One region of the Enterobacter sp. CFEC122 genome, then DNA from elsewhere that is predicted to be linked to it. Evidence: predicted binding sites of a transcription regulator. Region 1 holds the regulator's gene; each other region holds the start of a gene.
What was found. Region 1 encodes Fur, which represses iron uptake genes when iron is present. Its sites were predicted from a motif close to ATAATAATGAGAACNACTATCAA; they were not measured.
Positions count from the first base shown of each region.

Region 2: the regulator Fur is predicted to act here: its motif matches at 3,190-3,212, upstream of feoA (ferrous iron transporter A).
Region 3: the regulator Fur is predicted to act here: its motif matches at 5,337-5,359, upstream of sufA (Fe-S cluster assembly scaffold SufA).

Region 1 is NZ_JBRIQR010000053.1:13,967-24,636, forward strand. Features, by position in the region: gene kdpE (two-component system response regulator KdpE) at 1-44, shown strand, start outside; gene speFL (leader peptide SpeFL) at 323-427, shown strand; gene speF (ornithine decarboxylase SpeF) at 682-2,880, shown strand; gene potE (putrescine-ornithine antiporter) at 2,877-4,190, shown strand; gene pgm (phosphoglucomutase (alpha-D-glucose-1,6-bisphosphate-dependent)) at 4,281-5,921, opposite strand; gene seqA (replication initiation negative regulator SeqA) at 5,946-6,494, opposite strand; gene ybfF (esterase) at 6,678-7,451, shown strand; gene ybfE (LexA regulated protein) at 7,580-7,867, shown strand; gene fldA (flavodoxin FldA) at 8,023-8,553, shown strand; gene fur (ferric iron uptake transcriptional regulator) at 8,845-9,291, shown strand; gene chiQ (ChiQ/YbfN family lipoprotein) at 9,383-9,709, opposite strand; partial or broken gene ACVCAM_RS23940 (OprD family outer membrane porin) at 9,757-10,670, opposite strand, start outside.
Region 2 is NZ_JBRIQR010000028.1:15,112-25,781, forward strand. Features, by position in the region: gene bioH (pimeloyl-ACP methyl ester esterase BioH) at 1-349, shown strand, start outside; gene feoC ([Fe-S]-dependent transcriptional repressor FeoC) at 321-560, opposite strand; gene feoB (Fe(2+) transporter permease subunit FeoB) at 573-2,891, opposite strand; gene feoA (ferrous iron transporter A) at 2,922-3,149, opposite strand; gene ACVCAM_RS18175 (Tex family protein) at 3,469-5,799, opposite strand; gene greB (transcription elongation factor GreB) at 5,888-6,361, opposite strand; gene ompR (osmolarity response regulator transcription factor OmpR) at 6,590-7,309, shown strand; gene envZ (two-component system sensor histidine kinase EnvZ) at 7,306-8,652, shown strand; gene pckA (phosphoenolpyruvate carboxykinase (ATP)) at 8,719-10,338, opposite strand.
Region 3 is NZ_JBRIQR010000011.1:46,807-57,476, forward strand. Features, by position in the region: gene sufE (cysteine desulfuration protein SufE) at 1-196, opposite strand, end outside; gene sufS (cysteine desulfurase SufS) at 211-1,431, opposite strand; gene sufD (Fe-S cluster assembly protein SufD) at 1,428-2,699, opposite strand; gene sufC (Fe-S cluster assembly ATPase SufC) at 2,674-3,420, opposite strand; gene sufB (Fe-S cluster assembly protein SufB) at 3,430-4,920, opposite strand; gene sufA (Fe-S cluster assembly scaffold SufA) at 4,929-5,297, opposite strand; gene ACVCAM_RS09835 (MerR family transcriptional regulator) at 5,611-6,339, opposite strand; gene ACVCAM_RS09840 (diguanylate phosphodiesterase) at 6,528-7,748, opposite strand; gene ycgZ (regulatory protein YcgZ) at 8,089-8,328, shown strand; gene ACVCAM_RS09850 (hypothetical protein) at 8,333-8,653, shown strand; gene ACVCAM_RS09855 (biofilm/acid-resistance regulator YmgB/AriR) at 8,683-8,961, shown strand; gene fdhF (formate dehydrogenase subunit alpha) at 9,152-10,670, shown strand, end outside.

The DNA of each region.
Region 1 (10,670 bases):
ATTTATTAACTGAAACCGGTATCGGTTATCGGTTTATGCTCTGAATAACTATTCAGTTTATTTTTAAATAAAATCAAAACCTCTCAGAAAATATTTCATAAATAATCCAATCGATATTTTTTTGGTTATTTATGTCCATTTAAAACATTTGCAATACATCCTGTTAACCCGACACCAACAAATCAGAATTTTGATCTGAGATATTCATCAAAAACGACTATTTATTTCTAAAATGATCGGTTAACGGTGATCTCCTTCACAGTTAATCGCGTTTTCCTGGATAAAATGACCGTGCTTTCAATTACTGAAAGGAAAATAAATCATGGAAAACAACAATCGTTTAATGCCCCATATAAGGCGGACAACACATATCATGATGTTTGCCCACCGAAACTGCTTTGACTTTCATCTCTTTAATGCCCGGTAGTCCTTCGACTTCTGGCGCACTCGCTTACAGGTTATCCTGAAACATCTTATTTTACAGGCCATTGCCTGTGAACGCGTGCGCTCATTCATTTTGATTCAGACCCATCCGCACCGGGCGGACTGAATTTCAATCATCAAAAAAGCAATGTACTGATTTTAATCAGCGGCCACCCTTTGCTTTTTTTCCGGAAAATTATCGATTTCTTTTTTGCAAGAAATCGAGGGACGCTTATTACCTAAAATAAAGAGAGAAAGATGAAAAGTTTAAAAATCGCAGCCAGCCGCGCCTGTCCTGATTGCTTTACCACCCAGCGTGAACTGGTGGATGTCCGGGCCTCGGATTATATCGACGTTGCCGCTATTGTGCTGGCGGTCAGTGATATTACCGATGGCATACTGGAAGAAATAGAAGCCACCGGATTTGACATTCCTGTTTTTGTCGCGACGCATAAAGAAGAATTCATTCCGGCAGATTATTTATCGCGCATTCATGGCGTATTTGAGTATTCAGACACCAGCAACGACTTTTATGGACGACAGCTGGAGGCGGCTGCCCTGAAGTATGAAACCCAGCTGCGCCCGCCGTTTTTCCGCGCCCTGGTCGACTATGTAAAACAGGGCAACAGCGCGTTTGACTGTCCGGGGCATCAGGGCGGCCAGTTCTTCCGCCGCCATCCTGCCGGCAATCAGTTCGTTGATTTCTTTGGCGAGACGCTTTTCCGCGCCGATCTGTGCAACGCCGACGTGGCAATGGGCGATCTGCTGATCCACGAAGGCGCGCCGTGCATCGCACAGCAGCATGCGGCGAAGGTCTTTAATGCCGATAAGACCTACTTCGTGCTCAACGGCACCTCGTCATCCAACAAAGTGGTGCTTAACGCCCTGCTCACCCCGGGCGACCTGGTGCTGTTCGACCGTAATAACCACAAATCCAACCATCACGGTGCCCTCCTCCAGGCAGGCGCAACGCCGGTCTATCTGGAAACCGCGCGCAACCCGTACGGCTTTATCGGCGGCATTGACGCACACTGTTTTGAAGAAAGCTATCTTCGCGAGCTGGTGGCAGAAGTCGCACCCGGCCGTGCACGCGATGCGCGTCCGTTCCGTCTGGCGGTGATCCAGCTGGGCACCTACGATGGCACCATCTACAACGCCCGCCAGGTGGTGGATAAGATTGGGCACCTGTGTGATTACATCCTGTTTGACTCGGCCTGGGTGGGTTACGAGCAGTTTATTCCAATGATGGCCGACTGCTCGCCGCTGCTGCTGGAGCTGAACGAAAACGACCCGGGGATTTTGGTTACCCAGTCCGTGCATAAACAGCAGGCCGGCTTCTCCCAGACCTCGCAAATTCACAAGAAAGACAGCCACATCAAAGGTCAGCAGCGCTATGTCCCGCATAAGCGGCTGAATAATGCCTTTATGATGCACGCCTCCACCAGCCCGTTCTATCCGCTGTTTGCCGCGCTGGACATCAACGCCCGTATGCATGAAGGCCAGAGCGGCCGCAACATGTGGATGGACTGCGTGGTGAACGGTATCGAAGCGCGCAAGCTGATTCTGGAGAACTGCCGGTATCTGCGCCCCTTCGTGCCGGAGACGGTGGATGGCCGTCCGTGGGAAAGCTGGGACACGGCGGAGATTGCGACCGATCTGCGCTTCTTCCACTTCGTACCGGGTGAAAACTGGCACGCTTTTGAAGGCTACGCCGAGCATCAGTATTTTATCGACCCGTGCAAGCTCCTGCTGACCACGCCGGGCATTAACGCCCGCACCGGGGAGTATGACGGCTTCGGCGTGCCTGCCACCATCCTCGCCAACTTCCTGCGTGAAAACGGCATCGTGCCGGAGAAATGCGATCTCAACTCGATCCTGTTCCTGCTCACGCCTGCGGAAGATATGGGCAAGCTGCAGCAGCTGGTGGCGCAGCTGGTGCGTTTCGAAAAACTGCTCGAGAGCGATGCTCCATTAAAAGAGGTGCTGCCTTCCATCTGCAGACAACATCCGGAACGTTACGCGGATTACACCCTGCGCCAGATCTGCCAGGAGATGCATGACCTGTACGCCCGTCACAATGTCAAACAGCTGCAGAAAGAGATGTTCCGCAAGTCTCACTTCCCGCGCGTGATGATGAACCCGCAGGACGCGAACTACGCCTATCTGCGCGGAGAAGTGGAACTGGTCTCCCTGCGCGACGCGGAAGGCCGCATCGCCGCGGAAGGCGCCCTCCCTTATCCACCGGGGGTATTGTGCGTGGTTCCAGGGGAGGTCTGGGGCGGCTCCGTGCTGCGCTACTTCGCCGCGCTGGAAGAAGGCATCAACCTGCTGCCGGGCTTCGCGCCGGAGCTGCAGGGTGTGTACGTCGAAGAGTGCGAGGGCCGCAAACAGGTTCGCTGTAACGTCATCAAACAACCCGCCGCTCAGCCCGCGCTGCTGAAAGGAGAGAAATTATGAGTAAGTCCAATAAGATGGGCGTGGTGCAGCTGACCATCCTCACCATGGTGAACATGATGGGTTCAGGGATCATTATGCTGCCCACCAAGCTTGCCGAAGTAGGAACCATTTCAATTATCTCCTGGCTGGTGACCGCCGTCGGCTCGATGGCGCTGGCGTGGGCGTTTGCCAAGTGCGGGATGTTCAGCCGCAAGTCAGGCGGCATGGGGGGCTACGCCGAGTATGCCTTTGGTAAGTCTGGCAACTTTATGGCCAACTATACCTACGGGGTGTCACTGCTGATCGCCAACGTGGCGATTGCCATCTCCGCCGTGGGCTACGGTACGGAGTTGTTTGGCGCGACGCTTAGCCCGGTACAGATTGGCCTGGCCACCATCGGCGTGCTGTGGATCTGCACCGTGGCTAACTTTGGCGGGGCGCGTATCACCGGACAGCTCTCCAGCATCACCGTCTGGGGCGTGATTATTCCGGTTGTCGGCCTGTGCATCATCGGCTGGTTCTGGTTCAGCCCGACCCTGTACGCTAACTCCTGGAACCCGCACCATGTGCCGTTCTTCAGCGCAGTCGGCTCTTCTATCGCCATGACGCTCTGGGCCTTCCTGGGCCTGGAATCCGCCTGCGCGAACGCAGAAGTGGTTGATAACCCTGAAAAGAACGTGCCGATTGCGGTCCTCGGCGGTACGCTGGGTGCGGCGGTGATCTATATCGTCTCGACGAACGTCATTGCGGGCATCGTTCCGAACATGGATCTGGCCAACTCCACGGCGCCGTTCGGGCTGGCCTTCGCGCAGATGTTCACGCCGGAAGTCGGGAAAGTGATTATGGGTCTGATGGTCATGTCATGCTGCGGTTCACTGCTTGGCTGGCAGTTCACCATCGCACAGGTATTTAAATCTTCGGCTGATGAAGGTTACTTCCCAAAAATCTTCTCCCGTGTGACCAAAGCCGATGCGCCGGTGCAGGGCATGCTGGCGATTGTTATCTTCCAGAGCGGATTGTCGCTGATGACCATTAGCCCGTCGCTGAACAGCCAGTTCAACGTGCTGGTCAACCTGGCGGTGGTGACGAACATCATTCCTTATATTCTGTCGATGGCGGCGCTGGTGATTATTCAGAAGGTTGCGAAGGTGGATCCGCGCAAGGCGCGTGCGGCCAATATCGTGGCGCTGATTGGCGCAATCTACAGCTTCTATGCGCTCTATTCCTCCGGCCAGGAAGCGATGCTGTATGGTGCGATGGTGACCTTTATGGGCTGGACGCTGTACGGTCTGGTGTCGCCGCGGTTTGAATTGAAGAATAAGCACAGTTGAAAAAAAGCCCGGTGGCGCTAGCGCTTACCGGGCCTACGATCGTTGTTGTAGGCCGGGCAAACGCAGTGCCGCCCGGCACACAAACCGCACTTACGCGTTTTTCAGCACTTCGCTGACAATCTCTACCGCTTCTTTCTCAATCTGCTGACGATGCTCTGCGCCGAGGAAGCTTTCGCAATAGATTTTATACGCATCTTCCGTACCGGATGGACGCGCAGCGAACCAACCGTTTTCGGTCATTACTTTCAGACCACCAATAGACGCACCGTTACCCGGTGCCGCCGTCAGACGCGCGGTGATCGGATCGCCCGCCAGGGTGCTTGCACTGACCATCTCCGGAGAGAGTTTGGACAGGGCCGCTTTCTGGGCAGACGTTGCGCTGGCCTGAATACGGTTATAGCTTGGCGCACCAAAGCGTGCTGCCAGGTCGTTGTAATGTTCCTGCGGGTTTTTACCGGTGACCGCGGTGATTTCCGCCGCCAGCAGGCACATGATGATGCCGTCTTTATCGGTTGACCACGGCGTGCCGTCGAAGCGCAGGAAAGAGGCCCCCGCGCTCTCTTCACCACCGAAGCCGAAGCTGCCGTCGTGCAGACCGTCAACAAACCATTTGAAGCCCACAGGTACTTCCACCAGCTTGCGGCCCAGCGCCTCGACCACGCGGTCGATCATCGCGGAGGACACCAGCGTTTTACCGACAGCCACCTCTTTGCCCCACTGCGGACGGTGCTGGAACAGGTAGTTGATCGCAACAGCCAGATAGTGGTTCGGGTTCATCAGCCCGGCAGGAGTGACGATACCGTGACGGTCGTAATCCGGGTCGTTCGCAAACGCCAGATCGAATTTATCACGCAGCGCCAGCAGGCCCGCCATCGCGCACTCGGAGGAGCAGTCCATGCGGATCGCGCCGTCTTTGTCCAGGTGCATAAAGCGGAAGGTCTGATCGACGTGATCGTTCACGATGGTCAGATCCAGCTTGTAGTGCTCGGCAATACGTTTCCAGTATTCAATACCGGAGCCGCCCAGCGGATCCACACCCAGCTTCAGGCCGGCTTTCTGGATGGCCGCCATATCGACGATCTCCGCCAGCCCTTCCACGAACGGCTGAACCAGATCCTGCTCTTTTACGTGGCCGGACGCCATGGCCGCATCCAGAGAGATGCGCTTCACGCCTTTCAGACCGTCAGCCAGCAGGGCGTTCGCACGATCTTCCACCACTTTGGTGACGTTGGTGTCTGCCGGGCCACCGTTAGGCGGGTTGTATTTGATGCCGCCGTCTTCCGGCGGGTTGTGGGATGGCGTGATCACGATACCGTCAGCCAGCGCGCCACCTTTTTTGTTGTGCACCAGGATGGCGTTAGAGACCGCAGGCGTTGGGGTGAAGCCGTTGTTCTCCTGAACAATCACATCGACGCCGTTCGCAGTCAGAACTTCCAGCACGGAGATAAAGGCCGGTTCAGACAGCGCATGGGTATCTTTCCCCACGTAGCAAGGACCGGTAACGCCATTTTTAGCGCGCTCTTCCGCAATGGCCTGAGCAATGGCCAGAATGTGCGGTTCGTTAAAGCTGTGGCGAGCCGCGCTGCCGCGGTGACCAGATGTACCAAACTTCACTGCGTGTTCTGCGTTGCCCACGACCGGCTTCAGCACGTAATACTGCGCGGTCAGCTGAGCGACGTTAATCAAATCGCTTTGTTGTGCAGGTTGGCCTGCACGGCTGTGATTTGCCATTACCGGGTCCTTCTGATGCAAGGGTTAAATTGTACCGCAAACCTTCTCAATCAATTCCGCCGGGAACTGCATGGACTGCATGATATGTTCAATCATGCTGCACTTGCGGCCCGTATTGGTATTGGTGATCACCCAGTACGGGGTGCCAGGAACATGTTTGGGTTTGGTTTGATTGCCATTTTGCAGCAGCGTCTGCTCGTCGCCCGCGAAGTAGACGCGAGTACGACCGTGCAGCGACTCGGTCGCTTCAGCAAACGCTTTGTTATCCAGTGAATAAAGTGTAGACAGCACCAGCATAAAGCGGTTAACCGCCTTTTTTTGCTCCGCATATTCATCGGAGAGCAGCAGCTCGCGCATCGCGCGCACTTTATCTTTTGCCGGTGTCACGGCAGGTTTTGCTTGTGCAACAACGCTTGGCTGAGACACGACATCTTTGGTGACTGGGGTAGCAGGCTGTGAAGCGGCGGAAATTTTAAGCATGCGCCGTAAAATGTCGGACGCGCTCTCCCCGATATGCCGCGTCTGGCTGGCAATATACTGATAGAGTTCGTCATCAACTTCGATTGTTTTCATCTTAATCCAGTGCGATATCTTATCTGAATACAAGTCATTGGGATTATAAGGTCAAATCCCAACAGCGGATAGCGTCAAACCAGGTTGGCGGCAAAAGTCAGATTAAACTGGAACCTTGCAGCCGGGCGGCAGAATGGTCAACATGATACCCTAACCTGACATACGTAAAAAAAGAACTTTGCCATGAAATTGAATACCCGAGCGCAAACTGCACAATCGCCGAACAATAATTCTCCCATCGTACTGGTTCACGGGCTTTTTGGCAGCCTGGATAACCTGGGCGTGCTGGCGCGCGAGCTGGTTACCGACCACGATATTCTTCAGATCGATATGCGCAATCATGGTCTTTCCGGCCGTTCCGACGAGATGACCTACGCCGCGATGGCGCAGGATCTGCTGGATACGCTGGATGCCAACCACTTGCAAAAGGTGACCCTCATCGGGCATTCAATGGGCGGTAAAGCGGTGATGGCCCTGACGGCGCTGGCCCCGGAGCGTATTAACGGCCTGGTGGTGATTGATGTTGCGCCCGTGGATTACGACGTCCGCCGTCACGACGAAATTTTTGCCGCCATCAATGCGGTCACCGAAGCGAGTGCCGCGACGCGTCAGCAGGCGGCTGCCGTCATGCGTGAGCATCTTGATGAAGAAGGCGTCGTCCAGTTCCTGCTGAAGTCGTTTGTTGACGGCCAGTGGCGTTTTAACGTGCCGGTGCTCTGGAACCAGTACAACAATATCGTGGGCTGGGAAACCGTGCCCGCCTGGCCGCACCCTACCCTCTTTATTCGCGGCGGTAACTCCCCTTATGTTACCGACGCGTACCGCGACGCCATACTGGCGCAATTCCCGCAGGCTCGCGCCCACGTCATTGCCGGAGCCGGGCACTGGGTGCATGCGGAAAAACCTGACGCCGTGCTGCGCGCCATTCGCCGCTATCTTGCTGATACTGCAAATTGATTAAAAAGAGAGCGACTGGAAGGCTGCGGGCTTCCAGTCGTTGGCGCGCCGTTTTTGGTGATGTATGATGGCGCGCTTATCGCCCGGGCATTAGCAGGGCGGCGTGTTTCCCCCGAAGTCTCAGAATCATGGCCAAAGAACAAACGGACCGTACGACACTAGATCTGTTCGCGAATGAGCGTCGCCCGGGACGACCGAAGACGAATCCGCTTTCGCGCGATGAACAGCTGCGTATCAATAAACGCAATCAGCTTAAACGCGATAAAAATCGTGGGCTTAAGCGTGTCGAACTGAAGCTCAACGCCAACGCGGTCGATGCGCTTAACGAGCTGGCCGACGCGCGAAATATTAGCCGCAGCGAGCTCATTGAAGAGATGTTGATCGCCCAGCTTGAGATGCTGCGCAGCCAAGCATAAGTCTGAAAATTCCCTTAATTACCCTTTTCATGTAGCACAGAGTGCAGTCCTGCGCGATAGCTGTTTCCGCAGGGTTGCCAGTTCTGCTATTATTGCCCTTATCCGTGGCCGAATTGCGCCACCATACTATTAAGTTTCAAGAGGTTATTTTACTCATGGCAATCATCGGCATTTTCTTTGGCAGTGATACCGGCAATACCGAAAATATCGCGAAAAACATTCAAAAACAGCTCGGTAAAGACGTTGCTGATGTGCATGACATCGCCAAGAGCAGCAAAGAAGATCTCGAAGGCTATGACATTCTGCTGCTGGGTATTCCGACCTGGTACTACGGCGAAGCCCAGTGCGACTGGGATGATTTCTTCCCGACGCTGGAAGAAGTGGACTTCAACGGTAAGCTGGTTGCCCTGTTTGGCTGTGGCGACCAGGAAGACTACGCCGAGTACTTCTGTGACGCGCTGGGTACCATCCGCGACATCATTGAGCCGAATGGCGCTGTGATCGTCGGCCACTGGCCAACCGCCGGTTACCACTTCGAAGCGTCCAAAGGCCTGGCCGATGACGATCATTTCGTGGGTCTGGCCATCGACGAAGACCGTCAGCCAGAACTGACTGCAGAGCGCGTCGAGAAATGGGTTAAGCAGATCCGTGAAGAACTGCACCTGGACGATATTCTCAACGCCTGATTTTTATCGCGGCGCAACGGCGGTTGCGCCCGCGCACCAGGTCAAACCGATTAAATTAATTGCTACAATCTTTTAACTTTTTCGCCCAGACCTGTACAATGTCTCCCTGATAAAATGTGGTTTTCCACCGAGCAAGTTTGTTGGTGATACCCCATTTTTATAAGCATATTTTGCCTGAGACTTGCAGTTTTCATTTAGCCATGGCAGTTCTATAATGAGACGCATTATCCCGGGTGCATTTTCTGTCACTTCCTACAGAAGTGAATCGTTTAGCAACAGGACAGATTCCGCATGACTGACAACAATACCGCATTAAAGAAGGCTGGCCTGAAAGTTACGCTTCCTCGGTTAAAAATCCTCGAAGTGCTTCAGGGTCCAGACAATCACCATGTCAGTGCGGAAGACCTTTATAAACGTCTTATCGACATGGGTGAAGAGATTGGGCTGGCTACCGTCTATCGCGTGCTGAACCAGTTTGATGACGCGGGCATTGTCACCCGTCATAATTTCGAAGGTGGTAAATCTGTCTTCGAACTGACCCAGCAGCAGCACCACGATCACCTGATCTGCCTCGACTGTGGCAAGGTCATTGAATTTAGCGATGACTCTATCGAAGCGCGCCAGCGTGAAATCGCCGCGCGTCACGGCATCCGTCTGACCAACCACAGCCTGTACCTTTATGGTCACTGCGCTGAAGGCGATTGCCGCGAAAATGAACATGCGCATGACGCAAAATAAGTGAGTGTTCATACTCTGAGCCAGCCGTAAGGTTGGCTTTTTTTTGCCAGAAAAAAGCCCTGTGGCACAGTGCCACCGGGCGTAAAGCAACTTATTTATTATTATTGCGTATCTCGTTCCAGATCTTATCGCAACGCTTCGCCACTTCCTGATCGTTACCGGTTTTACGTGCCTGGATACAGGCCTGGTAATCCATCACGCGGACATTCTCCTGCGTCGCGAACTGCTCGTGCGCTTTCTCTTTCTTCAGCACGTTCAGCACGCTCTGGCAGGCTTCAATTTTCTCCGGCGATCCTTCCGCAGTATTAATGCAGGCGCTGTAGGCCTCCTTGAGGCGGGAGTCCTCTTTCGGTGCCTGAGTCTGGGCACACGCCACCAGCCCCGATGCCAACAGCGCGACGATTACGATTTTTTTCATCATTTGCAGTCTCCGGTCCGGCGGGATCTAACCCGCCGGACGATTCATCAGAAGATGGTGAACGGTGCGATAACCATGAATTTCACGTCACGTTCATCCTGGAAGATGTTGCCGTAACCGCCCGCGTAGCTCGGGATATCGGAGTGGTTGTCGTACTGGGTGAAGTGCAGTTTGAACATCGTGCCTTTCGCGCGGCCATCCTGCAGGGTATAGATAGCATCCAGGCTGTAGGAAGACTCTTTCAGGCGATAGTTTGGATCGTAGTAAGCATCCGGTGTTGCCATGTCGGCAGGTTTTGCATCCCAGGCGTAAGCGTAAGAAGCGCCCACGGCCCAGCCCGGCAGGTTCCAGTTTTTCAGGTCATACATCGCGCCGAAGAAGACCGCTTTCTCACCGTCGGCGTTGAAGTCGGAGCGGTTATCCCACCAGATATCAAGACGACCGTTGGAGGAAGCATAGGTCGGGGTCATACGCTGCAGGAAGTAGCCCTGCTGCCCTTCCGCTTTCACCCATGTGCCTTCCAGACGTAAATCAACCTGACCGACCTTGTAGCCGAAGGTTAACGCCTGCAGCCACGCGGTGCCGTCGTAGATATCATTGACGCCACCGTTACTGACTTTGTCGCGCGTACCGTAGAACTGGTAGCTGGTACTCAGCGGGCTACCCGCAATATCAAACTTATAGCTGGCCTTGGCAAAGTATTGATCGATATAGCCTTGCGCCTGGCCGAATGCCGCTTCGAGAACCAGATCGTTTTTGAAGTCGTATTTCGCACCCAGCGAGTGGAGGTAATCGACTTTGGTTTTCTTATCGTTCTGGTAGAACTTGTCCATTTCAATGTGCCACGGTGCTTTGTACTCGTTGGTCCACATATAGGAGAAGCTCAGCGCACCTGCGTCACCGTAGTCAAAGTTAGCCCCGGCTTCTGCACCCTGATAGGTACCCGGCATAAAGCTCCAGT
Region 2 (10,670 bases), on a different contig from region 1:
GCTGCAGACGATGGGTACAGAAACCGCGCGTCAGGACGCGCGCACGCTGAAGCAGACCGTGCTGTCGCTGCCGATGCCTGACGTCGAGGTGCTTAACGGGGGGCTTGAGATACTCAAGACGATCGATCTGCGTGAACCGATGGCGTCGCTGGCGCTTCCGCACCTGCGTATGTATGGCTATCTGGACGGACTGGTTCCGCGTAAGGTGGTTCCACTGCTGGATAACCTGTGGCCGGAAAGCCAATCAATGGTGGTCGCTAAAGCGGCACACGCGCCATTTATCTCACATCCTGGCGAGTTTTGTTCGGCGCTGTCCGCCTTTATTCGCGCAGTGCCCACCACTCCCTGAGGCAGGCTTTTCCTTCCGGGCAATGTTTACAGCTGCCGGACAGACAACCGTCCGGCTCTTCCTGAATGCGCACCGCTTTCCCCATGGCTTCCAGTCTTTCCAGCATGGCGTCGATCATCGGCTGCGGCGTATGCAGGCTGAGGCTCAGCTGTTTCGCCTCCATTCGCCCCTGCAGTGCCAGCAGGTCACGAACCTGAATCAACGATGCCATGGGGTGTGCTCCTTAGTGACAGTCGCCTGCCGGGCTGTTGCAGCAGGTCGCCGCGGTTTTACGGTTTGCCAGCAGGTCGATGTCGACGCGGCTGCGTGCCCGCCGCAGCAGGCCGAGAACGATCACGTTAAACAGCACAACCGCGAGAATGCAGACCAGGCTGTAGCGCGGGTGCTGGCTGAAATTGACGGTTTGATAAAACAGCGTTGCCAGCGAATACGCGATGTTTAATCCCCACAGGATGGAGAAGCCCATCCAGCCGCGGCTGGACTCGCGGGCAATCGCCCCCATCACGGAGATGCATGGAATATAGAGCAGAACGAAGATGAGGTAGCTGTAGGCCGCGGACGCGCTGCCAAACTTCTCGCCCATCACGCCCATGGCACCGGTCGCCATCTCGCCGTCGCCTTTGCTCGCCTCAATCGGGTTCGCCAGCACGCTCAGGCTGAAGGTGTCCTTCAGGCTCTGCCAGGTTTCCTCTACGGCACCCAGCAGTTCGTCACCGAGGTGAAACTCCGCCGGGTTAAATTCCTGCTCCTGAATGTTCTCGGCGGTGTAGAGCGTGTTCAGGGTACCGACAACCACCTCTTTTGCCATCGCGCCGGTAAACAGCCCGACGGTTGCCTGCCAGTTATCCTCATGCACGCCAATCGGTTTGAAGACCGGCGTGATGACGCGGCTGACGGAGGCGAGGGCAGAGTCGTTAATGTTATCCGCTGCCTGTCCACTCAGGGTAAAGCTGTTCAGCGCGCTCAGGAAAACGCTGACGATGACAATCACCTTACCGGCGCGCAGGACGAAGCCTTTCAGGCGCTGCCAGGTCTGGATCGCCAGGCTTTTCAGATGAGGGACGTGGTACACCGGCAGCTCCATCACGAACGGTGACGCTTCACCGCGCATGATGGTGTGTTTCAGCATTAAGCCGGTCAGGATCGCCATCACGATGCCCAGGACATACAGCGAGAAGACCGCCAGCGCGCCCTGCTGGCCAAAGAAGGCTGCCGCAAAGACCGCAAAGATCGCCAGTCGGGCACCGCAGGACATAAACGGCGCCATCATGATGGTCATCAGACGCTCGCGCGGTGCATCCAGCGTGCGCGCGCCCATCACCGACGGCACGTTACAGCCGAAGCCGACGATCAGCGGGACGAAGGATTTGCCCGGCAGGCCCAGCGCCTGCATCAGACGATCCATCACGAACGCCGCGCGCGCCATGTAGCCGGAATCTTCCAGGAACGAGAGGAACAGGTACATCATGCCGATCTGCGGCACCAGCGGCAGAACGGTATTGATACCGCCGCCGATCCCCTGCGCGAGGAAGATGGTGAGCCATTCGGGGAAGTGCAGGGTGTAGCCCACCCACTGAATGCCGTGCACGAAGACCGCGACGGAACCGGCGTCAAAAATCGGCTGCAGCGCGCCACCGATGTTAATGGCGAGCAGGAACATCACGTACATCACCAGCAGGAAGATGGGCAAACCGAGGAAGCGGTTGAGCACAATCTTATCCACCGCCGCCGTAAAGCGGCTGGGTTCTGCCGTCAGTGCGTTACTGACCACGTCGCAGATCGAGGCGATAGCCTGGTAACGGGCATCGGCGATGTGCAGCGCCGGGTCGTCCAGCTCTTCGCTAAGACGGGCCACCGTCACGTCCAGCTTATCGGCCGCATGACCGGCATAAGCGCGGCTGTAGATATCCCCTTCCAGCATCTGCAGGCCAAGCCACAGGCGCTGTTTCGCAGGCATGGCTTTGTCCATCTCCTGCGCCAGCACGTTGGCTTCGCGCAGGAGAGGCTGGGCGTAATGCACCAGCTCAACGTCGCGATTTCCCGCGTGACGGTCAATGGCCAGCTTCAGCGCATCAATACCGCGCGCGCGCGTCGAGACCAGCGGAACGACCGGGCACCCGAGGCGCGCGGAGAGGGCATCAACGTCGATGCGCAGCTTTTGTTTCTCTGCGATGTCGAGCATGTTGAGCGCCACGATGCAGGGGATACCCAGCTCCAGCAGCTGCAGCGTCAGATAGAGGTTACGCTCGAGGTTTGAGGCATCGACCACGTTGATCAGCAGATCCGCGTCGCCGCCAAGAATGTAGTGACAGGCGATTTGCTCATCGAGCGAAGTTTGCGACGAAATGGTGGTTAAAGAGTAGGTACCGGGAAGGTCAACCAGCGTCACCTGGTTGTCTGTCGTCGTGAACTGGCCCTCTTTACGTTCAACCGTTACGCCCGCCCAGTTGCCCACGCGCTGGCGAGCCCCGGTCAGCTGGTTAAAAAGCGTAGTCTTGCCGGAATTAGGATTGCCAATTAAGCCAATAGTTAACTTTTTCATTTTTCTGGACTCACTGAAACCGCTGGCTTGTTATCGGGATAAGGCTTCGACTTCTATTAACGCGAGGTCTTTTTTACGCAGGACCAGATTCACGCGTCGGGTTTCGATATGAACCGGATCCCCTAACGGCGCCACGCGTACGACCTGGAATGACGAGCCGGGCAGCATGCCAAGCGACAGCAGCTTTTGCCGATAGGCCGGGCTAATTTCGCGGGTAAAACCGGTAATCTTCCATGCACTGTCTGGAGTGAATTGCATAACGCCTGATTCCACGAAAGGTTAAATTATCTACTATGCGATGATAATGAGAATAGTTTTTATCAGCAATATTAAAACTGTGACGGAATGTTGTTTACGGTATTAATTTACGGCCTGTTTGACCTTGCTCAATATTTGCTGAAATGCCGGGAAAACGAAAAGAGAGGTATTTGTTAACGGGGTGATAATTCGTGGTTTAAATATGGCTACACGCTATTTATTTTAATTCCCTGCGGCCTGCTTGCCGGGCGGCACTGCGTTTGCCCGGCCTACAAAACCGTAGGCCCGGTAAGCGTAGCGCCACCGGGCATGTACAACCTTAGCGTTTTTTACCCATCGCGGCCGCCAGCGCATCCATCATCGCGCTGTTGCCTGCAGGCTGGGCGTCACGTCCACGCGGTTTTGCCGCTTTCGCGGCCGGACGCTGCTGCTCGCGGCCCCCGCCGTTGCCGCCGCGGCGCGCGCTGGTGTCACCCGGCTGCTCGTCCAGACGCATGGTCAGGGCGATACGCTTGCGCTGCAGATCCACTTCCAGCACTTTGACCTTCACGATGTCGCCCGCTTTGACCACGGTGTGCGGGTCTTCAACGAACTTGTCGGCAAGGGATGAGATATGGACCAGGCCATCCTGATGCACGCCGATATCCACAAACGCGCCAAAGTTGGTGACGTTGGTCACCGCACCTTCCAGCACCATCCCTGGCAGCAGGTCGTTCATGGTCTCGATACCGTCAGCAAAGGTCGCCGTTTTGAACTCAGGACGCGGATCGCGGCCCGGTTTTTCCAGCTCTTTAATAATGTCGGTAACGGTTGGCACACCAAATTTGTCGTCAGTGAAATCAACGGCTTTCAGGTTGCGCAGGGCGCTGCTGTCGCCCATGAGATCTTTCAGCGCCTGCTGGGTGGCGGCCAGGATGCGTTCCACCACCGGGTACGCTTCCGGGTGAACGGTGGAGGCATCGAGCGGGTTATCGCCGTGGTTGATGCGCAGGAAGCCCGCGCACTGCTCAAACGCTTTTGGCCCCAGACGGCTTACCTTCAGCAGCTGCTGACGGTTCTGGAACTGGCCGTTCTCATCGCGCCAGGCGACGATGTTCTGCGCCATCATGCGGGTTAAGCCCGCTACGCGGGTCAGCAGAGGGACGGAGGCGGTGTTCAGGTCAACGCCAACGGCGTTTACGCAGTCTTCCACCACCGCATCCAGCTTGCGCGCCAGCTGAGTCTGGCTCACGTCGTGCTGATACTGGCCCACGCCGATCGATTTCGGATCGATCTTCACCAGTTCCGCCAGCGGATCCTGCAGGCGGCGAGCGATCGAGACCGCACCGCGCAGGGAAACGTCCAGGTCCGGGAACTCCTGGGCCGCCAGCTCGGACGCAGAATAGACGGACGCCCCGGCCTCGCTGACGATCACTTTCTGCGCCGTCACTTTCGGGAACTGCTTCTGCACGTCGAGATAGAAACGTTCGGTTTCGCGGGACGCCGTACCGTTGCCGATGGCGACAAGTTCGACGTTGTATTTTTCGCACAGCGCCGCCACCACGACGGCCGCTTTCGCTGCCTGGCCGGTATGCGGATAGATGGTGTCGGTGGCGACCAGCTTGCCGGTGCCGTCAACGACAGCGACTTTTACACCGGTACGCAGACCCGGATCGAGACCCATGGTCGCGCGCAGGCCAGCAGGGGCGGCCATCAGCAGGTCGTGCAGGTTGCGGGCGAAGACGTTGATGGCTTCATCTTCGGCGCGTTCGCGCACGGTGCCCATCAGCTCGGTTTCGAGGTGCATCAGCACCTTGATGCGCCAGGTCCAGCTCACCACGCCTTTGCGCCAGCTGTCAGCCGGGGCGTTGTTCAGGCGCAGGCCGAGATGGTCGATGATGATCTGCTCGCAGTGGCTCTCTTTCGGCGGCTCGTCAAACTGCGGGTCGGCGTTCAGGGAGAGCTGCAGCACGCCTTCGTTGCGGCCGCGGAACATTGCCAGCGCGCGGTGAGAAGGGGTGGTGGAAATCGGTTCGTGGTGATTGAAGTAGTCGCGGAATTTCGCGCCTTCTTCCTCTTTACCCGCGACGACGGTAGAGACGATGTGGGCGTTCTTCCACAGATAATCACGCACTTTAGCGAGGAGGGCGGCATCTTCAGCGAAGCGCTCCATCAGAATGTAGCGTGCGCCGTCGAGGGCGGCCTTGGTGTCCGCTACGCCTTTGTCGGCGTCGATGAATTTCGCCGCTTCGGTATCCGGATCGTGGGACGGCTCGTTCCACAACAGGTCGGCCAGCGGCTCAAGACCCGCTTCAATTGCAATCTGTCCGCGCGTGCGGCGCTTCGGCTTGTACGGCAGATAGAGGTCTTCGAGTTCGGTTTTGCTCAGGGTGCCGTTAATGGCGCTTTCCAGCTCGCTGGTCAGCTTGCCCTGTTCGCCGATAGATTTGAGGATCGCCTGACGACGTTCTTCCAGCTCGCGCAGATAGCCCAGACGGGTCTCCAGGTTACGCAGCTGCGTGTCGTCCAGACCGCCGGTGACTTCCTTACGATAGCGTGCAATAAACGGCACGGTGTTCCCTTCATCAAGCAGGCGAACGGCAGCTTCTACCTGTTCGGCTCTGGCCTGAAGTTCACCCGCAATAATGCGGCAGAGCGAATCTTTCATCATGGCTTTATCATCTGTTGAGTCGAAAAAATCAGGGGATAGTTATACGGGCTGACACGGCAAAATGCCAGCCGGGGAGGGCGCTCTCGGACTATTTTACGTAGACGATCTCATTAACGTACCAGCTGGCTTCACCGGCTGGGGTTTGCACGACGGCCAGATCGCCCACTTCCTTTTTCAGCAGCGCGCGGGCCATCGGGGAGTCGATGGAGATGTAATCCTTACGACCAAAAATTTCATCGTAGCCGACGATGCGAAAACGCAGGGTGTCACCGTCGTCGTTTTCAATCTCCACCCACGCGCCGAAAAAGACTTTGCCCTCCTGCTGCGGGGAGTAATCGACGATTTTCAGGTTCTCAAGGCACTTCGTCAGATAGCGTACACGGCGGTCAATTTCGCGCAGCCGCTTCTTGTTGTACTGGTAGTCAGCGTTTTCGCTGCGATCGCCCAGGCTCGCGGCCCAGGTCACCTTTTTGGTCACCTCAGGACGCTCTTCGCGCCAGAGGAAATCCATCTCTTTTTTGAGCTTCTCGTACCCTTCGCGGGTGATCAGGGGCGTTTTCATGGTGCTGCCTTTGCTGCCGGTTCTCTGTTTTGCGCACAATACGTACCACACAGTGTAACAGACAGGATTAATAATAATTTATGTGGTGAAATGAAAAGATAAGCTGCTGTTAAATATGCTTTGTAACAATTTCGACTAGAATTTATACCAGAATTAACTGGTCGAATACGTGCACTTTTTTAGAATACGCTGTTACAAAGACTATCCGAACCTTTGGGAGTACACACAATGCAAGAAAACTATAAAATTCTGGTCGTGGATGACGACATGCGCCTGCGTGCGCTGCTGGAGCGTTATCTGACCGAGCAGGGCTTCCAGGTTCGCAGCGTCGCGAACGCTGAGCAAATGGATCGTCTGTTGACCCGTGAATCTTTCCATCTGATGGTTCTCGACCTGATGCTGCCAGGCGAAGACGGGCTCTCTATCTGCCGCCGTCTGCGCAGCCAGAGCAACCCGATGCCGATCATTATGGTAACGGCGAAGGGCGAAGAAGTTGACCGTATCGTGGGCCTCGAAATCGGCGCCGACGACTACATTCCAAAACCGTTTAACCCGCGTGAACTGCTGGCGCGCATTCGCGCCGTGCTGCGCCGTCAGGCGAACGAGCTGCCGGGCGCACCGTCGCAGGAAGAAGCCGTTATTGCCTTCGGCAAGTTCAAGCTGAACCTCGGCACGCGCGAAATGTTCCGTGAAGACGAGCCAATGCCGCTCACCAGCGGCGAGTTCGCGGTGCTGAAAGCGCTGGTTAGCCACCCGCGTGAGCCGCTCTCCCGCGACAAGCTGATGAACCTGGCGCGCGGTCGCGAATACTCCGCAATGGAACGCTCCATCGACGTGCAGATCTCCCGTCTGCGCCGCATGGTGGAAGAAGATCCGGCGCATCCTCGTTATATTCAGACCGTATGGGGTCTGGGCTACGTGTTCGTTCCGGACGGCTCTAAAGCATGAGGCGAATGCGCTTCTCGCCGCGAAGCTCGTTTGCCCGCACCCTGTTACTGATCGTCACCCTGCTGTTCGTCAGCCTGGTGACGACCTACCTGGTGGTGCTGAACTTTGCGATCCTGCCGAGCCTCCAGCAGTTTAATAAGGTCCTGGCCTACGAAGTGCGTATGCTGATGACCGATAAGCTGCAGCTGGAGGACGGCACGCAGCTGGTTGTTCCCCCGGCGTTTCGTCGTGAAATCTACCGTGAACTGGGCATCTCGCTCTATTCGAATGAAGCGGCGGAAGACGCGGGTCTGCGCTGGGCGCAGCACTATGAATTCCTCAGCCAGCAGATGGCGCAGCAGCTGGGTGGCCCGACGGAAGTGCGCGTCGAGGTCAACAAAAGCTCGCCCGTTGTCTGGCTGAAAACCTGGCTGTCACCCAACATCTGGGTGCGCGTCCCGCTGACCGAAATCCATCAGGGCGATTTCTCGCCGCTGTTCCGCTATACCCTGGCGATTATGCTGCTGGCGATAGGCGGAGCCTGGCTGTTTATCCGAATACAAAACCGACCGCTGGTCGACCTGGAGCACGCTGCGCTGCAGGTCGGTAAAGGCATTATTCCTCCTCCGCTGCGCGAGTATGGCGCCTCGGAAGTCCGCTCGGTGACGCGTGCGTTTAACCATATGGCGGCAGGCGTGAAGCAGCTGGCGGATGACCGTACGCTGCTGATGGCGGGGGTGAGCCATGACCTGCGCACCCCCCTGACGCGTATTCGTCTGGCGACGGAGATGATGGGGGAAGAGGACGGTTACCTTGCCGAGTCCATCAACAAGGACATCGAAGAGTGCAACGCCATCATCGAGCAGTTCATCGACTACCTGCGCACCGGCCAGGAGATGCCGATGGAAATGGCGGACCTGAACGCGGTGCTGGGTGAAGTGGTGGCGGCAGAAAGCGGCTACGAGCGTGAAATTGATACTGACCTTCAGGCCGGTGAAATTCAGGTTCGTATGCACCCGCTCTCCATTAAGCGCGCGGTGGCGAACATGGTGGTCAACGCGGCGCGCTACGGTAACGGCTGGATCAAAGTCAGCAGCGGGTCTGAACTCAACCGCGCCTGGTTCCAGGTGGAAGACGACGGTCCGGGCATCAAGCCCGAGCAGCGTAAGCATCTGTTTCAGCCGTTTGTGCGCGGCGACAGCGCGCGCAGCACCAGCGGTACGGGCTTAGGCCTGGCGATTGTGCAGCGTATTGTGGATAACCATAACGGGTTGCTGGAGATTGGTACCAGCGAGCGGGGTGGATTGAGCATTCGCGCCTGGTTGCCGGTTCCGGTCACGCGGGGGCAGGTGAAAGAGAGTTGAAAAAAGGGTGGCACGAGCCACCCTTTTTTGCAGGTCGGGTAAGGCGAAGCCGCCACCCGACATGGACTACAGTTTTGGACCCGCGCTCACCAGCGCAGCACCCGCCGGGGTATCGGTATACTTCTCGAAGTTCTCGATAAACAGCTTCGCCAGCGATTCCGCTTTCTCGCGCCACTGTTCAGGCGAACCGTACGTATTGCGCGGGTCGAGGATATGCGTATCCACACCCGGCAGCGACGTTGGGATCGCCAGGTCAAACATCGGCAGCGTGAAGGTTTCGGCGTCGTCCAGAGAACCATCCAGAATAGCGTCGATAATGGCGCGGGTATCTTTGATGGAAATACGTTTGCCGGTACCGTTCCAGCCGGTGTTCACCAGGTATGCCTGCGCGCCGGATGCCTGCATGCGTTTCACCAGCACTTCAGCGTACTGCGTCGGGTGCAGCGACAGGAAGGCTGCGCCGAAACAGGCGGAGAAGGTTGGGGTTGGCTCCGTCACGCCGCGCTCGGTACCCGCCAGCTTGGCGGTGAAACCGGAGAGGAAGTGGTACTGCGTCTGGCTGGCCGTCAGGCGAGACACCGGCGGCAGCACGCCAAACGCATCCGCCGTCAGGAAAATAACCTTCGTGGCATGACCCGCTTTTGACACCGGCTTCACGATATTGTCGATGTGGTAGATGGGGTAAGAGACGCGGGTGTTTTCCGTTTTCGACGCATCGTCGAAGTCGATGGAGCCGTCGGCACGCACGGTGACGTTTTCCAGCAGCGCATCGCGACGGATCGCGTGGAAGATATCCGGCTCGGCCTCTTCAGACAGGCGAATGGTCTTCGCGTAGCAGCCGCCTTCAAAGTTGAATACGCCGTCGTCATCCCAGCCGTGTTCGTCATCACCAATCAGACGACGTTTTGGATCGGTAGACAGGGTGGTTTTCCCGGTGCCGGACAGGCCGAAGAAGACCGCCACGTCGCCTTTTTCACCGACGTTAGCCGAGCAGTGCATGGAGGCGATGCCCCGCAGCGGCAGCAGGTAGTTCATGACCGAGAACATCCCTTTCTTCATTTCGCCGCCGTACCAGGTACCGCCGATCAGCTGGATACGCTCGGTCAGGTTGAAGGCAACAAAGTTTTCGGAGTTCAGACCTTGCTCTTTCCACTGTGGGTTGGTGCATTTCGCGCCGTTCATCACGATGAAATCAGGGGTGAAGTCCTGCAGCTCTTCGTCGGTTGGACGAATAAACATGTTTTTCACGAAATGCGCCTGCCAGGCCACTTCGGTGATAAAACGTACGGAGAGACGGGTGTCGGCGTTAGCGCCGCAGAAAGCGTCGACAATAAACAAACGCTTGCCGGAAAGTTGATGGGTGACGAGCCCTTTCAGGTGCTGCCAGGTTTCCGGAGAGAGCGGTTTGTTGTCGTTCTTCCCTTTGCCCTTGTCAGCCCACCACAGCGTATCGCGGGTGGTTTCGTCTCGGACGATATACTTATCTTTCGGCGAACGACCGGTAAAAATACCGGTATCGACGGCGATAGCACCAAGGTTCGTCAACACACCGCGCTCGTATCCTTCCAGTGCTGGATTGAGCTCTTCCTGATACAGCGTATCGTAGTCGGGGTTGTAGACGACTTCCTGGACGTCGTGAATACCATAAGCCTTGAGATCTTGCGGGGTTAAACCAGTAACACGCATATCACTGCTCCTTAGCCAATATGTACTGCCTGAAATTGTAGGGTTTTTCTGAGGTTGTTTACCGCGACGGGGCTCATAGATTCACGCATCTGGACAAAACCCTTACTAACGGAAAACGCTGCGACTCCAGTCACAGCGCAGGCGGATTATCGCAGGAATCGCTTTTTTGTTGGGGAAAATGTTCCGAAAAGGTTAAAGGCTGGTGATTTTATCGGAAAGAATGTGAATGTAATCGCATACACGTAAGAAAATTACGTAAGAGTTACATTGGGAAAACGATTCAGCTTGGGGGGTGTTTTTTACCCCTCAACCCAGCCCTCTTCCCAAACGGA
Region 3 (10,670 bases), on a different contig from region 1:
TGCCGTCATCCGACTGCGCCATCACAATCCACACCTGGCTCTGGCAGCCCTGAATACTGTTCTCCGGGCTGTGCGCCTCTTCACCGAGCGGCGGCAAACGCTGTCCCAGCTCGATGATATAGAGATACTTCTCTTCCCAGTTTGCGCAACGCGAGAAGTTGCGCAGTAATTTATCTTTGTCCGGCAGCTCTGCCATCTTTCGCCTCTCCTTTAGCCCAGCAGCTGATGAATGCGCTTCAGCCCCGCCACCAGCCTGTCGACCTCTTCCGTCGTGTTGTACATCACCAGCGATGCGCGGCACATTGCCGGTACCTGGTAAAACGCCATCAGCGGCATGGCGCAGTGGTGCCCGGTGCGGACCGCCACGCCGTAGTTATCGAGGAAACTGCCCACGTCATAGGCGTGGTGTTTCCCAAGATTAAACGCGATTACCCCTTGCCGATCGGCAGGCCCGTAGAGGGTTAAATCCGGCACGCTGGCAAGCTCTGCAAGCGCGTAGTGCATCAGCAGCTGTTCATACTCCTGAATGGCATCAAGACCGATGGCAGAGACGTAAGAGACCGCCGCCCCGAGCCCGATAATGCCCCCGGTGTTGGGCGTGCCCGCCTCAAAACGCCACGGGGCGCGCGCGTAGGTTGTGCCTTCCGTCAGGCTAACGGTGGCGATCATCGACCCGCCCCCTTCCCACGGCGGCATCGCCTGCAGGATCTCTTCTTTCACATACAGCACGCCAATCCCGGTCGGCCCGTAGAGCTTGTGGCCTGAAAAGACGTAGAAATCACAGTCCAGCGCCTGGACGTCAACCGCGTGGTGCATCACCGCCTGCGCGCCGTCAATCAGGACCTTTGCGCCCGCCTGATGGGCCTTCTCGACGATCTCTGCCACCGGGTTTTCTGTCCCCAACACGTTGGAGACCTGGGTAACCGCCACCAGCCGCGTGCGGTCGTCCAGCAAGAGGTCAAGCTGCTCAAGCTGAAGCGTCCCGTCAGCGTTTAGCGGGATCACCCGCAGCTGCGCCCCTACGCGCTCGCAGAGCATCTGCCACGGCACGATATTGGCGTGGTGCTCCATCTGGGTGATGATGATGTTATCCCCCGCGTGGACCTGCGCGTTGCCCCAGCTGTTAGCGACAAGGTTGATCCCTTCGGTGGTCCCGCGAACAAAGACCAGTTCTTCCGGCGAGCGGGCGTTAAGAAAAGCGGCAAGCTGCGTGCGCACGTTTTCCATCCGCTGGGTCGCCTCGGCGCTCAGGGTATGGATACCGCGATGCACGGCGGCATAGCCGTGGCGATAAAACTCGGCTTCGGCATCCACCACCTGATTCGGCTTCTGCGCGCTGGCCGCGCTGTCCAGATAGGCCAGCGGCAGACCGTTTACTTCACGGGTCAGAACCGGGAAATCTGCCCGTACTTTTTCGACGGGAAAACTCATGCTTCGCCTCCAGGCAGGCGCTGACCGATCCGATCCAGCACCTGCAGTTTTAACTGACCATCGTGCAGCGCTTCCGTCAGTTCGGCGGCAAACGCGAAGATAATCATTTTCTGCGCCGCCTGCTGGTCGATGCCGCGCGAGCACAGGTAGAACATCTGCTCGTCGTCGATTCGCCCGACCGTCGCACCGTGGCTGCATTTCACGTCGTCGGCGTAGATCTCCAGCTGCGGCTTGGTGTCCACCTCTGCCAGGCGACCTAACAGCAGATTGTTGTTGGTCATCTGCCCGTCGGTTTTAATGGCGTGCTGCGCCACGTTAATCAGGCCGTTAAACACCGCACGCCCTTTATCACTCACGATGGTTTTATGCAGCTGGCGGCTGTTGCAGTAGCCTTTGTTGTGCTCCAGCCACGTGCGCGTGTCACACACTTCTGATTTAACCGGCATCGCCAGGCTGTTGATGCGCAGCGTGGTGTTTTCACCGTTAAGCTGCGTGCTGGTGTTGTGGCGCAGCACCGCCCCGCCGAGCAGGAAGCTGTGGCTGTACGCGGCGGCATCCTGTCCCAGGACAATGTCGTTATGGGCAAAGTGGTGGCTCTGCGCATTCTCAAACGCCAGCTTGATGTGGTGTAGCTGGGCATTCGCCGCCACGTTCATCGTCAGTCGCGACCCGGTAAAGTGACGTGTCTCATTGAGGCTGACGTAGTGTTCGATGACCGTGGCCTCCGCCCCCTCCGCCAGCTCAAGATGGTGGCGATAGTGCGCGGTATTGATTTCGGCGCCGTCCAGACCCTGAGTGATGTGCATCAGCAGCAGCGGTTTGGCCGGGCGCTGGTTACGCTTCACGCCGATATGCGTCACGCTGCGGGCCAGGCTTTCGGTCAGGTGGAGAAATACTTCCGGCTGAACCGGGGCGCTCAGGCGCTGGCGGTCGTCGTTTATCTCAATCTCAAAGCCGCTCTCCTGGAGCGTGTCGCTCAGCTCAGGGCGGAACTGACCGTCGACAAACACCAGGCGCACGGCATCCACGCCCACTGCCAGCGCGTCACGCTGTGCAGGCGTGAGATCCGCCAGGCGGGTCACAAACTCGGCGTTCAGCAAGCCATCGAGCGGGGTGTATTTCCAGTTTTCATGCTTGCGCGTCGGCAGGCCGAGACGCAGCATCTGCTGCAGATGCTGCTGCGCCTGCTCGGAGCGCGTATTACCCTGCGCCTCAAACAGCCGGTGCCACTGCTGGAGCGCATTACTGCTGTTCGGTAAGCCAGCCATAACCCTGCTCCTCCAGTTGTTTAACCAGCGTGAAATCACCGGATTTCACAATGCGCCCCTGGTAAAGCACGTGGACGTAATCCGGCTTGATGTAGTCCAGAATGCGCTGGTAGTGGGTGACGATAATAAACGAGCGCTTGCCGTCGCGCAGGGCGTTCACCCCGTCGGCGACAATCTTCAGGGCGTCGATATCCAGACCGGAGTCGGTCTCATCCAGAATGCACAGCTCGGGCTCCAGCACCGCCATCTGCAGAATGTCGTTACGCTTTTTCTCGCCGCCGGAAAAACCGACGTTCACCGAGCGGGTGAGCAAATCTTCCGGCATTTTCAGCAGCTTGATTTTCTCTTCCATTAAATCCTGGAAGTCGAAGCGGTCGAGCGCCTCCAGCCCCCGGTATTTCCGCACCGCGTTGAGCGCGGTTTGCAGGAAGAACTGGTTGCTGACTCCGGGGATTTCTACCGGATACTGGAAGGCCATAAAGATGCCCTCGCCCGCGCGGTCTTCCGGCGACATCTCCAGCAGATCTTTGCCGTTAAATTCGACCGAGCCGTGGGTCACCTCATAATCTTCGCGTCCTGCCAGCGTCGCAGAAAGCGTACTTTTCCCGGAACCGTTCGGCCCCATGATGGCGTGGACTTCGCCCGGCTTGACGTCAAAATTGAGGCCACGCAGGATGGCTTTATCTTCTACGCTGACCTGTAAATCTTTAATGCTTAACATGTGCTTTCCTTAACCGACGCTGTGTTCAAGACTAATGGCGAGGAGTTTCTGGGCTTCAACGGCAAATTCCAGCGGCAGTTCAGAGAACACGTCCTTACAGAAGCCGTTGACGATCATCGAGATGGCATCCTCTTCGCTGATCCCGCGCTGCAGGCAGTAGAAGAGCTGATCTTCCCCAATCCGTGACGTGGTCGCCTCGTGCTCCAGCTGGGCCGTGTTATTACGGCATTCGACGTATGGGAAGGTATGCGCCCCGCAGTCAGCGCCAATCAGCATCGAGTCACACTGGGTGAAGTTTCGCGCATTGGTCGCCGTCGGCATGATTTTCACCAGCCCGCGATAGCTGTTCTGACTGTGTCCGGCGGAAATCCCTTTCGAGATGATGGTCGATCTGGTGTTTTTACCAATGTGGATCATCTTGGTGCCGGTATCGGCCTGCTGATGGCCGCTGGTGAGCGCCACCGAGTAGAACTCGCCGATGGAGTTATCCCCGCGCAGGATGCAGCTCGGGTATTTCCAGGTGATGGCCGAACCGGTTTCGGACTGGGTCCACGACATCTTGCTGTTTTCGCCTTCGCACAGCGCACGCTTGGTCACGAAGTTCAGGATGCCGCCGGTATTGCCGTCGCCCGGGAACCAGTTTTGCACCGTCGAGTATTTCACCTCGGCGTCTTTATGGATGATGACCTCCACCACCGCCGCGTGCAGCTGATAGCTGTCGCGGACCGGGGCGGAACACCCTTCGATATAGCTGACGTAGCTGCCTTCATCCGCGACCAGAATGGTACGTTCGAACTGGCCGGTTTTTTCGGCATTAATGCGGAAATAGGTGGAAAGCTCCATCGGACAGCGCACGCCTTTCGGCACGTAAATAAAGGTGCCGTCCGAGGCCACCGCCGCGTTAAGCGCCGCAAAGAAGTTGTCGTTAGAGGGCACCACGGTTCCGATGTACTTTTTCACCAGTTCAGGATGATCGTGAATCGCTTCGCCGAAGGAGCAGAAAATGATCCCCTGCTCTGCCAGCTTCTCGCGGTAGGTGGTGGCCACCGAGACCGAGTCAAAGATAGCGTCCACCGCCACCTCTTTCCCTTCGCGCACCGGTACGCCCAGCTGGTTAAACGCCTCTTCTACCTCTTTGCTCAGGAAACTGTTCTCCGCGCCGGTTTGCTGCACCGCGCCGGGCTGCGAGGCGCAGGTGTCATCGCAGCTGCCGCAGGAGGGCGCGGAGTAGTAGCTGTAGTCCTGATAGTTCAGCTTGTCATAATGCGCTTTCAGCCAGTGCGGCTCTTCCATCTCCAGCCAGGCGCGGTAGGCGCTCAGGCGAAACTCCAGCATCCACTCGGGCTCGTTACGTTTCGCCGAGATCGCCCGCACGACATCTTCATTGATGCCTTTTGCCAGCTCATCGGTCTGCAGCTGCGTGAAGAACCCCTCTTTATAGTTGAGGTGCCCGCCGCTCCAGGTATTTACTTCACTCGTTGCTTCAGTATTACGAGACATAGTTCCGCCTATACCCCAAAGCTTTCGCCGCAGCCGCATTCGTTCTGGGCTTTTGGGTTATGAAATTTGAATAACTGGTTTAAGCCTTCGCGGACGTAGTCCACTTCGGTGCCATCGATAAAGGGCATGGCCTGCAGCGCGACGTACAATTTTGCGCCGTCGGTCTCGAACACCAGGTCATCTTTCTCGGGTTCGGTGACGGTATCAAGCACGTAACCGAAACCTGCGCAGCCGGTCTGTTTGACACCTAAACGCACGCCAAGGATCTCGGGCTTTTTCGCCACCAGCTCGTGAATATGTGCCGCCGCCGCTGGCGTGAGCGTTAACCCGCGCCAGGCGAAATCGGCAGGATTAAAGGTTTCTGAATGCAGTTCCATAGGTCCACCTCATCTGATAAGCCATCAGGGCATAACACCATGTTAGTGATAACGATTATCACTTCAACCCTCTGTCAGCAGGGGCATTCGGCTAAACCGCCCTTTTTGCCTACTTTTATTAAGCATAGACCCTGTGGCAGGATGCAGGCAGGATGGATTTAATTGTTCAATGCATTGATTAATAATGCATTTCGTTGTGGCATTCGGGCAGGAGAGGAGAAACGTAAAATATGTATTGGAAATGCCTATTTTTGAGATAGCTTTTGCATGGAAAGTGACAAAAATAAAAAAAGGCCCTCAAGGCCTCTTACACTTAATGATGAAATGAGACAGCAAACCCCTGTTCACGCCAGTGGTCGAGCTGTTCCTGCTGTCGAGGCGTTGGCGATTTCCCCGTCCAGACGAAGATTTTTTGTCCCGGGAACAGTTCAGGACGCGGCGAATCAATCGGTTCTGCCAGGACGTCAATGTGCCAGCCCTTCTGCGCTAAGCGCGCGGCTTCGAGCCACAGATGGGTGCGGTCATCGCACTCCCAGCCGATCAGGAGCGCGTCTTTACCGGCCTTCTTACGGGACTCCGCCAGGCTTGCAATCGCGAATTCAATCAGGACTCCGTCTAACAGGCTCGCCATGTGACGCACGGTATTTTGGTCCTGGTTCATCCGCTGACGGACGGGAGAAATGATATTGTCAATCAGGGAATCTATCGGGTGATCGCGGCGGAACTCGCCAATTTTGGCGCGCAGCTTTGCCGGGCTGGCGTAGCGCAGAACGGTCATCATCTCTTCCTGGAACGAGACCCAGTTGCCCTGAGTCAACACTTCCTTGTTTTCCAGCAAGGCTTTTACTTTCCCGACCGAAACGCCGCTCTTCATCAGGCGTTTGATCTCTTCTATACGCAGGATATCTTCATCGTCAAACTGACGATGGCCCCCTTCGCTGCGCTGCGGCTTCAACAATCCATAACGGCGCTGCCAGGCACGCAGCGTAACGGGGTTGATACCGCATCGTTCGGCCACTTCGCCGATACTGTAATAGGCCATTAACTCCCTCACGCTCAGAACTTCCATACCTAACTGCACCAACCTTATCAGATTGTACAAACCATTTGTATAACTAAGACCGCATTTTGAACGGGTGAATGGCTTACCACCCCATCCACCTGTTAATACATTGTTGTATAAAATTTACCGTTCGTACAGTAACGACTGCCAGATTGTGTACAGCTTTATCACAATTCGAACTTTTTCTCCGGCCAGGCAATGGCTGGAATACCGCCGTGCCGGGGGCTGGCAAAAAGATGCCCCTGGAACTGGGAAATTCCCGCAGATTCCAGCCACATCCACTCTTCAGCCTTCTCTACCCCCACCGCGCAGAACTGGATTTCAAGCGAGGAACAGCATTTGATGATCGCCTGAATGATGGCCTGTCGGGGGCCACTTTTATGCACGTTCGCGACCAGATCGCGATTAATCTTAATTCTGTCAGGCTGGAAGTGGGCCAGCAGCTGCAGCCCGGCAAAACCGGCACCAAAGTGATCGATCGTCACGCTGATACCCGCGCTTTTTAACTGCCTGACCGAATCCGTGAATTCATCAAAACGGGAAATGGCTTCGCTCTCGGTGAACTCCACCACGATTTGCTCAGGTACAAAACCGTTTGCTTCAATCGCGGTGAGCAGAAAATCCACGGCGTTGGGAATGTTAACCAGCGTCATAGGCAGCAGGTTCAGGGATAACGTCTGGTCCTGTAACCCCAGCGCGCTGGCCATAGACAGAGCCACCTGCTTGCTCTGCAAATCAGAGGTGTACACTTCCTCCTGCGGAAGGCTGGCGAAATAGGCCCCCGGCGAGTCGCCGGACGGGGTGCGGAGAAGCGCCTCCCAGGAGACAACCTGCTGCATAAACGGATCGACTATCGGCTGGAACGCGAAGCTGCAATCCGCCCCTTTCGCGACCACCTCAGGCTGTGCGGACAAACGCGTCTCTTCGCGTACGAAATCCCATGTATCCGCAGGCGGCAGTTCAAAATAGTTCGCTTTTTCCGTGGCCTCGACAAAGGTGCGGAAAAACTGCAGAGGGCGATCGTTATAGGCCAGCTGGTAGCGTGTCGTCCCCTTATTAAGTATCTGCTGCAGCACCTCGTCCCGGTCGAAGTGGCGCAAATCAAAAAGCTCCATACCCACGTTGCCAAAACGCCGGACAGGGCCGTGATCGCGCATTAACTCGACCACGTTATGGTGGCGCGGGTCGTTGCAGATCTGCTCATAGATAGCCGACACGTGCTCCACCGGCCCTTCCAGCAGTTGAAAAAAATGTGTGCCGTTAAACAGCAGGATCCCCGTGACATTGGATTGCCGATTTTTACGATTTGCAGCAGCGACCATTGCTTCCAGCGCTTTCACTGGAACGTCCTCGCAGATATGACTGCGGTAAATGATGGTTGTGAGCATGCTATTCCTGGGGGGTTAGGGTTTTGGCCACAAAAGACGTGGGGAATGTTTATTTATAGCACATTAATTGCCTGACAAATAATTTACATCTCAACCATTTACGGCAGTTAATGAGACCGTTTGACTCGGCTGTACAACTTACCAGCACATGCGCTTTTTGTACAATATATCCTGCACTCTACCCCCATCACAACGCCAACCCAACGCAATGAAAAATAAATGATTTATAAGATATATCGAAAAAAATCTAAAAATCTGTACATTTTAGATGTACAGATTTGGAAATTGTGTATACCTTAAATGTAACGTTACTGATTACAAAATTTTACAGGAGCGAAACATGCAGCAGAAAGGTTACGTCGCAGATTCCGCAGCAGCAATCGCACAGTACTTCGAAAAAGCCGCGCTTCCGACCCAACAGGAAACGCTGGGCCAGGTGGTTGTTGAAATTCTCAGCGACGGGCGAAACCTTAATCGCAAATCGCTTTGTACAAAATTGCTCAGCCGCCTCGAAAAGGCCGATGGGCCGGAAGAGGAAGAGCATTACCACATGCTGCTTGGTCTGCTCTTCGAACGGTAAGGATATGAATCGCAGTAACGCAGACCGACTGATAGACCAGCTTATCGGTGAAGCCGTTCTCTCTCTTCTGAAAGAGCGGGGGCCGGTGACAACAGAAGGCTTGCTACAGCGTCTGCGGGTCATGAAAGAACATGAAAAGGATCCCCAGCGGCGGGAGACACTTGCGATGGTGATTGCCGAGATCGGCTCAAACAGCATCGCCTTTACACGTCGCAGAACCGCGCAAGGACGAACAAAAAGAGAGGGATCTCTCAACGATAACCGAGACAATGTAGTGCCGTTATTTGGAAGTGGAAAACCGTCCGATCCCAAAAAAATACATTGACTGCAATTTAACAGCTACGGTGAGAACAAATGAGACAAAATATTCAGCTTCAACCCGAATATCACTCTGCTTTTTTAGACAGTGCGCTGGCGGAGTATTTCCGCCATGCAGGCGATCGTTTTGCTGAAGAGTCCGCTATTTTTTCTACTGCAGTACGCTGTGTTCTGGCCTCCGAAGGTCATCTTTCCAATAAAGCGATCATCCTCTGGCTCATTCAGACGCTGGAATCCACCAACGACGTGGTTCAGGCGGATGTGATTCGTAAGACGCTGGAAATCGTGGTGGGTTACACCATGGACGATCTCTGAGTTCCTGCCCGCCGCGCCCCCTAACGTGTCATCGTCAAAACTGACGATCGGCCTGACGATGACACGCGCCCTCCCCCATAACACCCTGTAATTCACGCAAAGCCAACCTGGCACGCTTTCTGCTTATCTCCGCATACGGGACTGGTTTTTCCAGTCAACTTTGCTTCATTTCTTAACAGGTCTGTTATTGATGAAAAAGATCGCCAGCGTCTGCCCGTACTGCGGTGCAGGCTGTAAATTGAACCTTGTCGTTGAAAATAACCGTATCATCCGTGCCGAAGCGGCAGAGGGGGTCACAAACCAGGGCACCTTATGTCTGAAAGGGTTTTACGGCTGGGACTTCCTCAACGACACCCGTCTTCTCACCCCCCGCCTTACCCAGCCCATGATCCGCTACCGCAAAGGCGAAGCCTTCACCCCCGTTACCTGGGAAGAGGCGATCCGCTACACCGCCCACAGGCTCAGCAGCATTAAAGCGCAGCACGGGCCGCGGTCGATCATGACCACCGGCTCCTCTCGCGGCACCGGCAATGAAACCAACTATGTGATGCAAAAGTTTGCCCGCGCGGTGCTGAACACCAACAACGTGGACTGCTGCGCGCGCGTCTGTCATGGCCCGTCCGTGGCGGGTTTACAGGAAACGCTCGGCAACGGCGCGATGAGCAACTCCATTAACGATATTGAAAACTCAAAATGCCTGCTGGTCTTTGGCTATAACTGCGCGGACTCCCACCCTATCGTTGCCCGCCGCGTGCTGAAAGCGCGTGAAAACGGCGCAAAAATTATCGTCTGCGATCCGCGCCGTATTGAAACGGCGCGTATTGCCGACCAACATCTTCAGCTGAAAAACGGCAGCAACATGGCGCTGGTGAACGCCTTTGGCTATGTGCTGCTGGAAGAGGAGCTGTACGACAAAAGCTACGTGGCGCGCTTTACGGAAGGGCTTGAGGCCTACCGGCAAACGGTAAAAGACTATGCGCCTGAGAAGGTCGAACATCTTACCGGCATCCCCGCCCGTGATGTCCGCCAGGCGATGCGCACGTTCGCGGCGGCTCCTTCCGCTACCGTGATGTGGGGAATGGGCGTGACCCAGTTTGGTCAGGCCGTTGATGTGGTCAAAGGGCTTTCCAGCCTGGCGCTGCTGACCGGGAATCTCGGTCGCCCCGCCGTCGGCGTCGGGCCGGTGCGCGGTCAGAACAACGTCCAGGGTGCCTGCGATATGGGCGTCCTGCCGAATATGTTCCCCGGCTATCAGGATGTGACCGACCCGGCGGTCCGGCAGAAGTTCGCCGATGCCTGGGGAATTGATGTCAATAAAATGGACGATCGCGTCGGGACGCGCATTACCGAAGTGCCGCATCTTGCGCTGGAAGGCAAGGTCAAAGCCTATTACATCATGGGAGAAGATCCGCTCCAGACGGAAGCCGATCTCGGCCTGGTGCGCAGCGGTTTTGAAGCGCTCGATTTTGTTGTGGTTCAGGACATCTTTATGACCAAAACGGCAGAGGTGGCGGACGTTCTGCTTCCGGCTACCTCATGGGGTGAACACGGCGGCGTCTTTACCTGTGCCGATCGCGGCTTCCAGCGTTTTGGCAAAGCCATTGAAGCCAGCGGCAACGTGAAGCGCGACTGGGAGATCATCAGCCTGCTCGCCACCGAGATGGGCTACCCGATGCATTATGACTCCAACCAGCAGATCTGGGACGAGA